DNA from 3 places in the Priestia megaterium genome. Region 2 is predicted to be linked to each of the others. Evidence: riboswitches for the same ligand, from Rfam matches in the RefSeq annotation. Region 2 holds a riboswitch; each other region holds the start of a gene.
What was found. A riboswitch is a leader RNA that binds a small molecule or an ion and turns the genes downstream of it on or off. The one in region 2 is predicted to bind S-adenosylmethionine.
Positions count from the first base shown of each region.

Region 1: linked by a shared signal. The riboswitch ahead of metE (5-methyltetrahydropteroyltriglutamate--homocysteine S-methyltransferase) and the one ahead of CEQ83_RS10835 (Na+/H+ antiporter NhaC family protein) in region 2 are both predicted to bind S-adenosylmethionine.
Region 3: linked by a shared signal. The riboswitch ahead of mtnK (S-methyl-5-thioribose kinase) and the one ahead of CEQ83_RS10835 (Na+/H+ antiporter NhaC family protein) in region 2 are both predicted to bind S-adenosylmethionine.

Region 1 covers NZ_CP023317.1:3,371,414-3,376,897, reverse strand. Annotated here, with positions in the region: gene CEQ83_RS17285 (sugar porter family MFS transporter) at 1-1,073, shown strand, start outside; gene CEQ83_RS17280 (metallophosphoesterase family protein) at 1,546-2,421, shown strand; gene CEQ83_RS17275 (hypothetical protein) at 2,721-2,972, shown strand; SAM riboswitch class I at 3,053-3,163, shown strand; cobalamin riboswitch at 3,243-3,431, shown strand; gene metE (5-methyltetrahydropteroyltriglutamate--homocysteine S-methyltransferase) at 3,582-5,484, shown strand, end outside.
Region 2 covers NZ_CP023317.1:2,155,729-2,161,212, forward strand. Annotated here, with positions in the region: gene CEQ83_RS10825 (ABC transporter ATP-binding protein) at 1-582, shown strand, start outside; gene CEQ83_RS10830 (ABC transporter permease) at 575-1,342, shown strand; SAM riboswitch class I at 1,444-1,550, shown strand; gene CEQ83_RS10835 (Na+/H+ antiporter NhaC family protein) at 1,636-2,946, shown strand; gene CEQ83_RS27580 (hypothetical protein) at 2,986-3,114, opposite strand; gene CEQ83_RS10840 (LacI family DNA-binding transcriptional regulator) at 3,239-4,198, shown strand; gene CEQ83_RS10845 (transcriptional regulator SplA domain-containing protein) at 4,284-4,532, shown strand; gene splB (spore photoproduct lyase) at 4,645-5,484, shown strand, end outside.
Region 3 covers NZ_CP023317.1:1,255,611-1,261,094, forward strand. Annotated here, with positions in the region: gene CEQ83_RS06290 (methylated-DNA--[protein]-cysteine S-methyltransferase) at 1-60, shown strand, start outside; gene CEQ83_RS26955 (hypothetical protein) at 61-225, opposite strand; gene CEQ83_RS06295 (hypothetical protein) at 300-539, opposite strand; gene mtnA (S-methyl-5-thioribose-1-phosphate isomerase) at 664-1,722, opposite strand; gene mtnK (S-methyl-5-thioribose kinase) at 1,758-2,930, opposite strand; SAM riboswitch class I at 3,066-3,217, opposite strand; gene CEQ83_RS06310 (carbon-nitrogen family hydrolase) at 3,309-4,091, opposite strand; gene CEQ83_RS06315 (pyridoxal phosphate-dependent aminotransferase) at 4,204-5,376, shown strand.

The DNA.
Region 1 (5,484 bases), 1.2 Mb from region 2:
GCGTCTTTTTAGGTACAGCAGTAGGAACGGCTTCTTCTTTAGTTCCTGCTTATATGTCAGAAATCGCACCCGCTCATATTCGCGGGAAGCTTTCAGGTTTGAATCAGCTAATGATTGTAATTGGATTATTATTAAGCTATATCGTAGCCTTTATTTTTGAACCGATTCCAAACAGCTGGCGACTTATGCTTGGCAGTGCCGGTATTTTTGCGATCGTCTTATGCATCGGTATGATCAAGCTTCCAGAGTCACCTCGTTATTTAATTAAAAATGGAATGGCAGATAAAGCGCGTGAAGTGCTGCGCACGCTTCGTTCCTCAGCAGCGGAAGTCGAAGCTGAAGTGTCTGAAATTGAAAGCGTAGCTGTGCATGAACAATCAGGCATTAAACAGCTGTTTCAGAAAAAGTTTCGTTTAGCTTTAATTATCGGTGTCGGAATGGCAACTTTCCAGCAGATTCAAGGCTCAAACTCAATTGTTTATTATGCAACAAGCATTGCTCGTCAAGTTGGTTTAGCGCCGCAGGTAGCTGCTGGTTTTACGGTCATCGTTGGGGTAATCTTCGTTGTGACAACACTTATTTTTCTGCAGTTTGTTGATAAATTCAACCGCCGTACCATTCTTACGGTTGGCGGTGCGGGTATGGCTCTTTCATTTTTTACACCGGCTATTCTAGGAGCATTAGGCGTGAATGAAGTCGTCGTGAACTGGGTTACGTTAATTGCCCTTTGCTGCTTTATCCTTTGCTATGCGTTTTCTTGGGCGCCGCTTACGTGGATCATTGTAGGAGAAATTTTCCCGCTTTCTGTACGCGGAATCGGTGCTGGTATTTCATCTGCCTTTAACTGGACAGGATCGCTTGCAGTAGGGCTTGTGTTCCCAATTTTAGCCGACCAGTTTAGTTTAGGCGTGATCTTTTCAACGTTCGGAATCATTTGTATTCTCGGATTATTCTTCATACGTTTTGTAGTTGTTGAAACAAAAGGACGCAGCCTAGAGCAAATTGAAACAGACATGGCAGCTCGTTCTGAAAGAAATTCTTTAAGTCCAGTTGAGCGTAATAAATATGTTTAATTGTCGTAAATGTTTTAAATGTAAGGTGCTGAGATAAAAATATTTTAGCTGAAGTGAAAAACGAACCACTAATCAAACACTTTGATTAGTGGTTCGTTTTTTGTGGTGAACGCAGGTTTCAGCTGTTTCATTTCTTCTAGCAGTTGATTGGAGAGCAAGGCGAAGACTCCTGCGGAAAGCGAAGCCTTGCACGGAAATCAACTGCGGGGCAACAAGCGGTTCAGCTCATGTCGGCCTTTGTTCGTCTTTGGATTATGCTCCAGCTCTTATTAATAGATACTGAGATTCTAGCTTTTATGTTGTCTTATCAGTGCTTAACAAAATGAAAGAATAGATAGGCTATAGAAACGCATTTAAATGTGCGTTCTGCTTACAAGAAGATAGTGACCTTCATCAGCAAATTTCCATATAAATAAGTAAGCTTGTTTACTTTTAACTAAATTTATTTAGTAATAGGGGGATTAACTAGTTGATGAATTTGACGCTTCATGAACGTTCTGAAAAGTTATTAAAGCAAAGAATTAAACAATTAAATCCGAGAGATCCATTCAACTTTGTTTTTATGGGCGACAGCAGAGGTGACGGACCAAACGATAATTGTTTCACGATGAGCGGTGAATTTGAGCTTGTGTTAAAAAAGGCGGTGGAATTGGACCCGCTGTTTATTATTCATGGGGGAGACACCGTCTATACAGGGAAAAAAGAGTATTTGGAGCACTTTGTTAAGGTTGTCGACAAAATCGCACCAAACATTCCTGTGTTTGTATGCGTGGGGAATCATGATGAACTGTACCTTGATGAAAGCAATCTCGAAAACTTCAGAGCCACTATCGGAAAAGTACACTGGGTCATCGATATTCCTGTCTTTAACTTCCGGTGCATCGCATTAAATAATGTCATCAGTCCCAAAAATAAAATATATGGATTTACAGATAGAGAGCTTAATTATTTAGAGCAGCAGCTAGAGGATGCTCCTCGTAATACCGTTATAGCCATGCATGCGCAGCCAAATATCGGTCGGTGGACAAACCTTGAAGGGTTTCCTGTAACGACTCCTCAAAGTCAAGAATTTTTTGATTTAATTCAAGAACACCGCGTGAAAAAAGTGTTAGTCAGCCACGTGCATGCGTATGACGAGCAGTTTATTAGAAAAAACAGAAACGGGTCGTTTACGCTTGGAAGAGGCACTGATTTTGTATTGTCAGGAGGCGCGGGTGCTCCCCTTGATTTTGAGCCGCCTTTAATTTTAAATAATTATAATTTTACGGAGTTTTTTGTTAGTCGGTACGACATTTTAGGACCTCTTCTTTGGAAGGATTTTGGACGACCTCGAAGAAGTTGTTTGTAAAAACAAGAGAATAGAAAGTTATGTTTAATGGAGAGCCTGCCTGTGATTCACAGGCAGGCTTTTGGAAGATTGTGCATAATGTTTAAAGAAACCTTGTAGCAGAAGGCTCAGTCAAACGTTATAATAGATAGTGAATGATGATATATTCTCTGTATTTGTCATATATTTGTATTACATATGTAATTGAAGAAAAACATTCACTTGATATACTGTTTAATGGCTTAACTTTATCTTGAAATTTACAGTGAACTGCCTGTTTATAGAGGCTTAGAAGATACACAGCAAATGGAGGAGCTATCATGGCAAACGAAAAGATGCAAGAAGGACTTAATCGTTTTATTAAGGAAGATTTAAATGACCTTTTAGGTAGACTGTTCCCCCTAATGGACCGAGAATGTGCGGAAGAAAAGAGAATGCTTATCGAAACGGCGGTAGAGTACATCTATTCTTCAGGGTATCATCAAGGAGCAAAAGACTTGATCGAAACACATCGAAAAGATGATTACAAATTATTAAGGCAAAAATTAGCGTCAACGCCTCCTGAAAACTAATTTTTTTGAAATTTCTTTTGACAACATAAATGTAAGGTGTTAAGATGACTCTACATTCAAAATATTATAAACAATTAAAACTCTTATTGAGAGAGGCGGAGGGACTGGCCCTGTGAAGCCCGGCAACCATTTAACAATCTTGTTAAAAAGGTGCTACATCCTGCAAAGCGTACAGCTTTGAAAAATAAGAGAGGATTTCATAGATACTATGCCTCTCTATTCATGATAGAGAGGCTTTTTATTTTATGTGAATATGTTTTGAATGAACAATTTCATAGAAATGCATCAGGTGCTGTGTAACGAATGTACGCAGCTTAAAAGGGAAGACCGGTGAAAAGCCGGCGCGGTCCCGCCACTGTAATGGGGAGCAACTTATTAACCACTGTTTCATGTTGAAATGGGAAGGGATAGGAAGCGATGAACCTAAGTCAGGAGACCTGCCTGTTGTATGCACTTAAGCTCTACGGGATATAGAGAGGAGTGAGGAATACGTGTTGAGAAAAACAGGCTATCTCAACTTTAGTTAAGTATGCGTATCATCTCTCTTTTCATTTCGAAAAGGGAGATTTTTTAGTTTAGCGATAAAAAAATATATAGGGAGTGGAAAAAATGAGCAGTGTAAAAAGTTCAAATGTAGGTTATCCAAGAATTGGTGAAAAACGAGAATGGAAAAAAGCGCTTGAGCAGTTTTGGGCAGGAAAGATAGAGAAAGATATCTTTCTTCAGGAAATTGAAGCTCTTCGTCTTGGGCATCTGAAAAAACAGCGTGACGCAGGAATTGAATTAATTCCAGTCGGCGATTTTAGCTTATACGATCACGTGTTAGATACAGCCGCTATGTTTGGTTTGGTGCCAAAGCGCTTTGAATATAACGGAGGCCCGGTATCCCTTGAAACGTATTTTGACATCGCCCGAGGAACAAAAGGTGCGGTAGCCTCTACGATGACAAAATGGTTTAACACAAATTATCACTATATCGTACCAGAGCTTGACGAATGTACGCCTGCCCTTGTAGAAAATCGTCCGCTTCAATTTTACAAAGAAGCAAAACAAAAGCTGAATATCAAAGGCAAACCCGTTATTTTAGGTCCAGTAACATTTGTGAAGCTGTCAAAAGGATATAAAAAAAGTGAGTTTAAAAAAGTAGTTGAACAGTTTGTTCCTCTTTATGCAACAATCTTAGCGGAGCTGGAGGCAGAAGGGGTCGAGTGGGTACAAATAGATGAGCCGATTTTAGCTACAACGCTATCAAAAGAAGACCTGGCACTGTATAAAGAAGTCTATGAAGCTTTGAAAAAAGCGGCACCGAATGTAAAAGTCATTTTGCAGACGTACTTTGACAGCGTAGATTACTATAAAGAAGTAGTTGCTCTTCCTGTTCACGGAATTGGATTGGATTTTGTACATGACCGAGGCGAAAATCTCACGGCGCTTAATAAATATGGTTTTCCAACTGATAAAGTGCTGGCAGCAGGAGTGATTGACGGACGAAACATTTGGCGTGAAAACTTGGACGAACAGCTTTTAACAATCAGTGAAATTGAAGAAGCTGTATCAAAAGACCGTTTGATTCTGCAGCCTTCATCAAGTTTATTACATGTTCCTGTCACGGTGAAAAGCGAAAAAACCATTGAGCCAATTCTAAAAAACGCGCTGTCTTTTGCAGATGAAAAGCTGAAGGAAATCACGCTTTTAACAAAAGCGGTGCAGCAAGGAAAAGAAGCAATTGAAAAAGAAATAAGTGTAAGCAAACAAGCGATTCAAGCATTAAATGGATCATCTTTTCGAAACCATCAAGACGTTCAAAAAGAGCTGAAGCAGCTGCACAGCTATAAAGCGGAGCGCCAAGCGCCGTTTGACGTACGTCAACGCGTTCAGCAAGAAGCATTTCAACTGCCGCTTCTTCCAACGACAACAATTGGAAGCTTTCCGCAAACAAAAGAAGTGCGAAAAGAGCGTCTGAAGTGGCGTAAAGGAGAGTTAAGCGATGAAGCATATGAAGCGTACATTAACGCTGAAATCAAAAAATGGATTGAAATTCAAGAAAACATCGGCTTAGATGTCCTTGTGCACGGAGAGTTTGAGCGCACGGACATGGTTGAATACTTCGGTGAAAAATTAGGAGGTTTTCAGTTTACGAAGTTTGGCTGGGTGCAATCATACGGTTCTCGCTGCGTGAAGCCGCCGCTTATTTACGGAGATGTCTCGTACGAGCAGGCGATGACAATCAAAGAAACGGTCTACGCACAGTCTCTAACCAATAAGCCTGTTAAAGGAATGCTGACGGGGCCAATTACAATTTTAAACTGGTCGTTTGTACGTGATGATATCTCACGCTACGACGTGGCCAATCAAATTGCGCTTGCTCTTAGAAAAGAAGTGGAAGCACTTGAAAGTCAGGGCATCTCAATGATTCAAGTAGATGAACCGGCGCTGCGTGAAGGACTGCCGTTAAAACGAGAAAACTGGGAAAGCTACTTGAACGCGGCGGTGTATGCGTTCAAACTAGCCA
Region 2 (5,484 bases):
GCAGAACGCTTGGATGAAGTGATTGCGCTAGTAAAGCTTGAAAACAGCATTCATGCAAAAGTGAAGACGTATTCCCTTGGGATGAGACAGCGTTTAGGAGTAGCTCAAGCTATTTTACATAGGCCTGCATTGCTTTTACTAGACGAACCAACAAATGGTCTAGACCCAGCGGGAATGAGAGAATTTCGTACATATTTACAAACCCTCTGCAGGGAAGAAGGTATTTCAATTTTAATCGCGAGCCACTTATTAAAAGAAGTGGAAGCATTATGTGACCGCGTTGGTATTATTCAAAACGGCGAGTTAAAAGCTGTTCAAGATCTATCTCCAAATCGTCAAGATCAAGGGATGTATGTAGAATTTGAAGTATCTGACGTGCAACAAGCAGCGGATCTTTTATCTCAAGAATTCCAAGTAACAATAAAATCCGATAGTATTGATGTAGTGATTATGAAAGAACAAATTCCAGCTGTGAATAGAAAATTAGTGGACAGCGATATTTTAGTCTACCGAATCACTCCTGTTTATGAGACGCTTGAAGATTCGTTTATGTCCGTTACGGAGGGAGAGCACCATGCTTAAGTTAATTCAAAATGAACATATGAAATGGTTTTACAAAAGAAGTACAAAAGTCACGTTTATTACAATCGGCATCTTAACTCTTTGTATGGCTCTTTTAATGAAGAAAGTAGCAAACAGCGCAGGAACGGAAGACAACATATTGAATTTCCTGTCATTTAGTGCAGGCATGCTGATCCTCGTTCAATTTTTCGCGCTTGCTGTTGGAGGATCAATGGTTGCAAAAGAGTTTGAAGCGGGTACCATTAAGCTTCTTTTAATTCGCCCTGCTAGACGTTCAACGATTTTAACGTCCAAGTACATAACGCTCATTTTAATTAGCTTGTATTATTTGCTGAGCTATTTGCTTTTTTCGTTTGTATGGGGAGCATTGTTCTTTGGATTTGCCAGTCTAGAAGGAGATGCGCAGCTGCTTAAAAACATTACGCTTACGTATGACAGCGCGTATATGGAAACGTTTATGATGATGACGTTTGCTTTTATGCTGTCGTCTTTATTTAGAAACAGCGCGCTTGCTTCAAGTCTAGCTATTGTCGTAAGTATTGGGGCGAAAGCAGTAACTGGGATAGTATCACAGTTTGGTCTATGGTGGGGGAAATTTTTACTGTTCGCCAACACAAACTTTGTGCAGTATATGGACGGAATGAAGACGATGTTTGACGGAATGACAATTCCATTTTCAATCTTTATCTTAGTTGCACACTTTGTCTTCTTTATGGGGGTAGCATGGGTGGCGTTTTTAAAACGTGACGTAGCTAATTGATGTGAGAATTTTCACACTATATATTTTTCTAAAATAGCATTTGACAATTAAATAAAAAGAGATTACAGTAGTGAAAGACTATTTTTAAAACAACTACAAACTTCTTATCAAGAGAGACGGAGGGACTGGCCCTACGATGTCTCGGCAACTGGCTGTACGCAGTGCGGTGCCAAATCCAGCAGACGATGTTTCGTTTGGAAGATGAGAAGGGTAATCTTATGATACAAATAAGAGACCTCTTCTTATCAATAAGAAGAGGTCTTTTTTTATTACGTAAACAAGAGGTGTTAAGAATGGAACAACAAAAAGGAAACGGCTGGGCGCTGTTACCGCTGGGCGTCTTTTTAGTCCTGTTTGTCGGATCAGGAATTATAACGGGAGATTTTTATAAGCTGCCTGTATTAGTAGCTATTATCATTGCAGCCATTGTGGCGCTGGCTATGAACCGCAAAGATTCACTTAATGTAAAAGTGGAACGATTTGCTAAAGGAGCAGGGCATCCTGATATCATTATTATGGTACTTATTTTTATTTTAGCAGGTGCTTTTTCTCAAGTCGCTAAAGGCATGGGAGCTGTTGATTCAACGGTAAACTTAGCTCTGTCTGTTCTTCCGCAAAGCTTAGTGGTAGTCGGAATCTTTGTTATTGGCGCATTCATTTCAATTTCGATGGGAACGTCAATGGGAACAATTGCTGCATTAGGGCCTATCGCTGTAGGAATCAGTGAGCAGGCGCATGTATCCATTACATTGGCAATTGCTGCCGTTGTTGGTGGTGCAATGTTTGGAGATAATTTATCCGTAATCTCTGATACGACCATTGCAGCAGTTCGTACGCAAAAAACAAATATGTCAGATAAATTAAAAGTAAACTTTTTTATCGTACTTCCTGCAGCGATTGTTACGGTAGTTTTATTACTTGTAATGACGCTAGGCAATACGTCATCAGTAGAAATTAAAGATTTTAGCTGGTTTAAAATCTTGCCTTATGTCGGCGTACTAGTTGCTGCCATATTTGGTGCAAACGTATTAAGCATTTTAACCGGAGGAATTGTATTAGCCGGCTTGATTGGATTAGCTGACGGAAGCTACACGCTTTCTTCTCTTGCTAAAACTGTGACAGAAGGTATTGGCGGAATGTCGGAATTAATTATTTTATCTCTTTTAATTGGCGGAATGGTTGAACTCATTCGCTATAACGGCGGTATTCAGTTCTTATTGAACTTATTAACACGACGCATTCAAACAAAAAAAGGCGGAGAATTCAGTATCGCTGGATTGGTAAGTTTAACTAATTTAGCCACGGCTAATAACACGATTTCAATTATTACAGCAGGTCCGTTAGCGAAAGAAATCTCTGATAAGTATTCAATTGATAATCGTAAATCAGCCAGTCTGCTCGACTTGTTTTCATGCAGCGTTCAAGGGCTTATCCCTTACGGTGCACAAATGCTTCTAGCAGCAGGATTTGCTAAAGTTTCACCAATTGAGATTATTCCATTTACATTCTATCCAATGTTAACAGCGGTTTGCGGTATCATTGCGATTGTAATTGGCTTTCCTCGTTTAAATAAAAAATCAAAATCATCTAAAGAAGCTGCGTAATATCAAACCCTTAAAAAGAACATTCTTTTTAAGGGTTTTTTACTGTTTGAAAAAATCAGTCGGCTTTTTTTCATCTAGCTCCTTCCAAAGTGTCTCATTTTGTTTAAGTGCATAAGCCGCTCCTCCGATTTCAATTCCGCATAATAAAATGAATAATAAAATACCCATGATATGACCTCCTTATATAAGTGAATAAAAACATGATTGTAACGGGTTTAGCTTATTGCTGTTTCACTTTATAATGAGAATAAAGTATGAAACGCGTTTCAGCGCAAGAGAAAAAGGTGAAAACATGACAAATATCCGAGATATCGCAAAAAAAGCTGGTGTATCTGTTTCGACCGTGTCACGGGTTTTAAATCATCATCCGTATGTAAAAGAAGAAAAGCGCCGTCTGGTAGAAGAAGTAATTCAAGAACTTAATTACGAACAAAACATTAATGCCGTTCACTTATCAAAAGGGAAAACAAATATGATTGCTGTCGTCTTGCCTTTTATTAATCATCCTTATTTCAGTCTGCTTTTAGAAGGAGTGGCCTCTCAAGCGTTAGAAAAGCAGTATCAGCTTGTTATTTGTCAGACGAACTATGATGTAAAAAAAGAAGAAGAAGCGCTTCATATGCTAAAAACAAAGCAGGTTGATGGAGTGATTATTTGTTCTAGAGCAGGCAGCTGGAGCACGATTGAATATTATCAGCAGTACGGGCCGATAGCCGTGTGCGAAAACGTACAAAATCGTTCTATTCGCTCCGTATACGTTGATCATTATGCAGCTTTTAAGAAAGCGCTCATGTATTTAAAAGAAAAAGGATATACGGATATTGGCTACTGTATTGGAAGAATGACGGGTACAAATAGTCAACAGAGGCAGCAAGCATACAAAGAATATGTAGAAAGAATAAATGAGCCTTATCATCCGGAATGGGTGTTTCAAGGCTGTTTGAACGTGACAGATGGTGAAAAAGTGGTGAAAAAATTGGTGCAGATGAAAAATCGGCCTCAGGCGCTTTTAGTAACAAACGATCAAGTCGCTATTGGTATAAAAGCTCAGTGCGAACAAGCGGGTATATCAGTTCCAGGCGATTTAGCTATTATTGGTTTTGATAATCATCCGCTTTCTTCTTATTTACAAATCACAACGATCGAACTTCCTCTCAAAGAAATGGGCGAAACGCTTTTTAAACTAGTTAGGAGCAAGGATCCTCAAAAAATTGAGCTTCCTTTTCGGTTTATTGAGCGTAAAAGCGTATAAATTCTTGATGATCTCACCACGTGTTTTTATCGGATAAAATGAGTAAAAGCGGACATCATACGAGTAAAGAAAGAAGAAAAGGATGATGATCGTGGAGAAAAAAGAATATCAAGTAGGAGATCAAGTATTTGTTATTTACCGAAATCCTCATACGGCAAACGTTGCCAATATTAATCAAGCTGAAATTGTTGAACATCCTGAAAATAAAGGTGAAAAAGCGTTGTTTCTGCATGAGTCTTATCATTTGTTAGCTGAAGATGATGCTGTGTATTCAACGTATGAAGAAGCAGAGAACATGTATAACAAGATATTTGATTATGAACAATATGATTGACGAAAGGCTCTCTTAAATAGAGAGTCTTTTTTGATGTGGAAAATAATTACCATGGATAGAGTCTTTTTATTTTTCAAACGCTATTAGTATTAGAAAAAAGGAAGTGTACATGATGATAAAACCTTTTGTACCTCAATTAGTATACATTGAGCCAGGGGCAATGGAGTACCCGCTTGGTGTTCAATTAAAAGAAAAATTTGAGAAGATGGGAATTGAAATTCGTCAAACAACTTCTCATAATCAAGTGCGTAATATACCGGGAAAGAATGATTTGCAAAAATACCGCAATGCCAAGTCTACTTTAGTAGTTGGTGTGCGTAAAACCTTGAAATTTGATACATCTAAACCGTCAGCTGAATATGCAATACCTTTTGCAACAGGGTGTATGGGGCACTGTCACTATTGTTATTTGCAGACAACAATGGGAAGCAAACCGTATATTCGCACGTACGTGAATGTTGAAGAAATATTAGGTCAAGCAGAGCAATATATGCAGGAAAGAGCCCCTCAAATAACGCGATTTGAAGCGGCTTGTACATCTGATATCGTAGGAATTGATCATTTAACACATTCATTAAAGCGCGCGATTGAATATTTTGGAGAAAGTGAACTAGGTCAACTGCGTTTTGTGACTAAATTTCATCACGTGGATCATTTATTGGATGCTAAACATAATGGTCGCACGCGCTTTCGCTTTAGCATAAACGCAGATTATGTTATAAAAAACTTTGAACCTGGTACATCTCCTCTTGATTACAGGATTGAAGCTGCTAATAAAGTTGCAAAAGCCGGATATCCACTTGGCTTTATTGTGGCGCCTATTTACATCCATGAAGGTTGGCAAGAGGGATACCGTCAGCTGTTTGAAAAGCTTGATGCTTCTATACCTGAAGAGTCAAGAGATGATATTACATTTGAAATGATTCAGCATCGCTTTACCAAGCCGGCCAAA
Region 3 (5,484 bases), 900 kb from region 2:
AAAGAAAAACTATTAATGCTTGAAAGAAATGTAGCAAAAGGCGCTCTGGAGTTAAAATAACTATTCACCGTCTAATTTCCAGCCTTCTCCCTGCACAAAAACACCGTCAATTTGCTGAGGAGAAGGGAGGGAATTTAGTTCTTCATCTTTGGATAAATCGAATAGCTGATATTGCTGCTTGCGATTCAACGCTTTGTTTTTATCCGTTTTTTGCTCTGCACTCATTTTTACTCCTCCTTATTCAAAAAGAATCCCCTATAATATATGTAGAAAAAGCAGAGAGTACTGTTACAATTGTGTTACAAATGCAGCCAAAAAGCGCTGTTTAATAAAAAAGGTTGAGACATAACAAAATCAATGTCATCTAAAGATGAACAACTCGTATAGATGAACTGAACCGCTTGTGACACCGCAGTTGATTTCCGTGCAAGACTTCGCTTTCCGCGGGCGGCCGCTGAGCCTCCTCGTCGCTTGCGCTCCTGCGGGGTCTCACCCCTTCCGTTTTTCCCGCAGGAGTCTTCACCTTGCCCTCCAATCAACTGCTAGAGGGAACGAAACAGATAAAACGATATTTACCATCACAAAAAAACGAACCACTAATCAACATGTTGATTAGTGGTTCGTTTTGCAGTGGGGCTAAAATACTTTTGTCCCAGCCTCTTGTTATTGAGCAGATTGCAGCAAAACTTTTTGAATGGATTCAAAAGACGGGGAATGGATAACTCCATGCTCTGTAATAATGGCCGTAATCAGTTCGCTTGGCGTCACATCAAAAGCTGGATTGTACACAGAGATTCCGTCTGGAGCAATTTGCGTATCTCCAATGTGCGTTACTTCTTTAGGTGAACGTTCTTCAATAGGGATGCTGCTTCCGTCTTGAATAGATAAATCAAATGTGGACTGCGGCGCTGCTACGTAAAATGGAATACCGAATGCTTTCGCTAAAAGAGCAAGTCCATACGTTCCAATTTTGTTAGCCGTATCGCCATTTGATGCAATGCGGTCAGCACCTACAATGATCCCATTAATTCCTTTTGTTTTAATGGTATGAGCAGCCATATTATCCGTAATCAGCGTAACGTCTACTCCCGACTGCTGAAGTTCCCATGCTGTTAAGCGAGAACCTTGAAGAACGGGTCTTGTTTCACAAGCAAATACTTCAAGCGGAATATCGCGCTGCTTAGACAAGTGAAAAGGTGCTAATGCTGTTCCATAATAAGCTGTAGCAATTGAACCAGCATTACATATTGTCATGATTTTATCTTTCTTTTTAAATAAAGAAAGGGCATGATCTCCAATTCGGTAGCACGTTTCTTCATCTTCTACTTGAATTTGAATCGCTTCATGAACAACTTTTGTTTTAGCTTCATTAACGGACGAAGCGGATTCAGCGCTTTTCGCTACGCGGTCCAATGCCCAAAATAAATTGACGGCAGTCGGGCGTGAACTAGCTAAATACTGTTGATCTAGAGCTAGCTTTTTGTTAAATTCCTTGACTGAATCCGTGTCATAGCTAAGCGCAGAAAGAGCAAGACCAAAAGCCGCCGTAATGCCAATTGCAGGGGCTCCGCGTACTTTCAAGGTAGTGATAGCATCCCATACGTCTTTAATGGTTTGCAGCTTAATATATTCAACTTTGCCAGGAAGCTGCTGCTGATCTAATAAAGTAATATATGATTCATTCCATTCCACTGAGCGCGGAAGTGATAGTGTATTTGTCATGCTGATACCGATCCTTTCATTGTGTACATTATTCGTTATCGAAGTAAATGTTCAAATTCATTTGGTGAAACGTCTTGTTGGTGCAGAAGTAAATAGCGTCCAATTTTTAACGCAGTACGTTTAGCGTTAATTTTTCTTTCCTCTGAAGAAATTTCGTCTAAGTCCGCCACGTGAGCTAAGCCAATCGTACGTCGAATGATTTCACACCCTGCATATCCAACAGCATCTTGCCACGTTTGCGTTAAAATTTCATGTAACAAGCGCTCATCTTTAGCGAAAGGTTCAGTGTTTTCAGAATGCCAAAGCGCAGTAAAGGTATCTTTAAATACGTTCCATGTGTTCGTAATGTGTGCAAATAACGGTTCGCGATCTGTTTTTCGAGAAAGAGCATTTAAAAATAAATTTGCAACAAATTGGCCTAAATCGAATCCAAACGGACCGTAAAAAGCAAACTCTGGATCAATCACTTTCGTTTCTTGACTGCTAGCAAATATGCTTCCTGTATGTAAATCACCGTGAATTAGCGTTTGGGCATTTGTTAAAAATTTATATTTTAATTTTGCTGCTTGTAACTTTACATCTCCATCGTTCCACAATTCTTCTACATCAGGACGCAGCGCTTCTTCAAATTCATTTGTATCGATATCAAAAAAAGGATCTGTAAAAACTAAATCTTCCGTAATATTGCATAAGTCCGGATTGCTGTACTTGACGACTTCTTCTTTTTTATCCTGAGGCTTTAAGGCAAAATCCGACGTTTTGAACGCAATATGTCCTAGAAAAGAACCGATATGCTGTGAAAGCAGGGGATAACTTTCTCCTTGAATAAGTCCGGCGCGGGAAATCGTTAAATGAGACAGATCTTCCATGACCGTAACAGCAAGCGTTTCATCGTGGTAATACACAGCTGGTACGAGTTCAGGGGTAAATGCACCGAATTGCTTGAGCGCATTGCTTTCAATCGTGGCACGGTTCAAGGATAGAGGCCAGCTTTCGCCTACAACTTTTGCATAGGGAAGTGCTTGTTTGACGATAATGGATTTATTCGTTTGATCATTTATGATGTGAAAGACGAGATTTAAGTTGCCATCACCGATTTCACGGGCAGTCAGTGCTTCTGTGGCATCAAAGAGACCTAGCTTTTTCACAAGTTTGATTGCTGAAATTTCTGTTAAAGGCTGATACTTCTCTGTTTTTGTTGTTGACATTAGAATCCCTCCATAGTTTATTAAACTGATTTGTTTACTAAGTTAATAGGTTTAAGAATGTATGGAGGCTTTTATAATTTTAGAAAATATAAAAGCCTCTTTCGTTGGAAAGAGGCTTGATTGTAGTGTTCAAACCTCTTATCTGCCAGAAAGAATTACTTTCTGTTGGAATTAGCACCGTGCCTTTGTAAAAACATGTTTTACGGGTGTGATCCACCTTAGGATGGAATGACGGTCGGTTGCTGGGCTTCACAGGGCCAAATCCCTCAGCCAACTCTTGATAAGAGTACGATTACTTATTCAATTTTGATTTGTTTGAAAATTTTATGTTATCTGGTGAAAATCGTATCATGCAAAAAAACGGCTGTCAATACATAATTAATAAAATTCTGTGCGGCGATCTGTAAAGACAGGAATTTGTTTACGAATTTCTTTTACAAGTTCCAGGTTAACGTCGGCACTTAAAAGTTCTTCGCTATCGCCAGCTTCAGCGATTATTTCTCCCCACGGATCTATGACTAAGGAATGTCCGGCAAATGTGTTATTAGGATCTTGGCCTACACGATTACACGCGATTACATAGCATTGATTTTCGATTGCGCGGCTAATGAGCAGTGCTTTCCAATGGGCAAGTCTTGGAGCCGGCCACTGAGCAACAACAAATAAGACTTCTGCTCCGCTGCTAGTATGCACGCGAATCCATTCTGGAAAACGAATATCGTAACAAATAACTCCTGCGCATAAAGACTGTTCAAGTGTAAAAAGATTTTTTGCTGTTCCTGCTTCTAGATAGAGGTGCTCATCCATTAATTTAAATAAGTGCAGCTTACTGTATTGTGACACTTCACGACCTTTTCGGTCAAAAATATACATCGTATTTGTGACGCCTTGCTCTGTTTTTTTCGCGATCGAACCTGCCACAATATTTACTTCGTTCGTTTTAGCAAATTGAGAGATTAATTGCTTGGCCTGCTGTCCTTCATCATCGGCAATTTCGTCTAGCCGCGTCAAATCATAAGCTGTATCCCATAGCTCAGGAAGCACAAGGATGTCAGGGTTTTCTTTCAGAGCTTCCGTCATTTTTTGTTGAATATATTTTCGGTTTTTAGTTGGGTTTCCAAACGCAATATCAAGCTGCAAACACGTGATTTTTACACTCACTTTATCATCCGTCCTTTTTGTAGTAGTTGAAAAAAATGACTTTACAAGTTGAGTATTACAATATATTATTTGTGACTAGAATTTCAAGAATTTTTTGAGAAGGTGTGCGATGATGAAACAATTTGAGCAATCGGAACTATTAAAAAGTTTACCAAAACAATTTTTTGCATCACTTGTAGGCAAGGTAGGAAAAGTAATGGCCCAAGGGCACGACGTTATTAACTTAGGGCAGGGCAATCCTGATCAGCCTACTCCTTCACATATTGTAGAAACACTGCAAAAAGCAAGTGCTAATCCTATGCATCATAAATATTCTCCATTTCGGGGGCACCAGTTTTTGAAAGAGGCCGTTGCGACTTTTTATAAACGAGAATATGGCGTTGATGTGGATCCTGAAAAAGAAGTAGCTATTTTGTTTGGCGGGAAGGGTGGACTTGTTGAAATCCCGCAGTGCTTATTAAACCCTGGAGATACGGTGCTGGTTCCGGATCCTGGATATCCTGATTACTGGTCTGGAGTAGAGCTTGCAAAAGCAAAGATGGAAGTGATGCCGCTCACGGCTGAAAATCATTTTCTGCCCGTATACGAAAAGATAGGTGAACGTGCTAAAGAACAGGCAAAGCTCATGTTTTTAAACTATCCGAATAATCCTACCGGTGCAGTGGCAACGGCAGAATTTTTTGAAGACACCGTGGCGTTTGCTGCCAAGCACGATATTTGTGTGGTACACGACTTTGCCTACGGAGCCATTGGATTTGATGGTAAAAAGCCAATCAGCTTTTTACAGACTCCTGGTGCAAAAGAGACGGGAATTGAAATTTATACTCTTTCTAAAACGTATAACATGGCGGGATGGCGAGTTGGATTTGCTGTAGGAAATGAAAGTGTAGTAGAAGCTATTAATCTTCTTCAAGATCATATGTATGTCAGCCTCTTTGGGGCGGTTCAAGAGGCAGCAGCGGCAGCTCTGTTAGAATCTCAACAATGTGTGAATGATTTAGTTAAGCGCTATGAATCTAGACGCAATACCTTTATTCAAGGGCTTCAAGAAATTGGTTGGGACGTTACATCTCCAGCGGGTTCCTTTTTTGCATGGCTAAAAGTTCCTAAAGGATATACTTCTGAACAATTTTCAGATTTACTTCTTGAAAAAGCCCACGTTGTAGTGGCACCTGGAGTAGGCTTCGGAACATATGGTGAAGGCTATGTGCGCGTAGGACTGCTGACGGATGAAGAGCGCATGAGAGAAGCTGTATCTCGAATAAAAAAATTAAATTTATTTTAAAAACGCATTGACAATCCTTTTTGAGTTGGCTTAATATGTAAGAAGTTAACGAGATTAATAACCGATAAATCCTAGCGGTATTTTTTATTTAGTATATAATCTACGAAT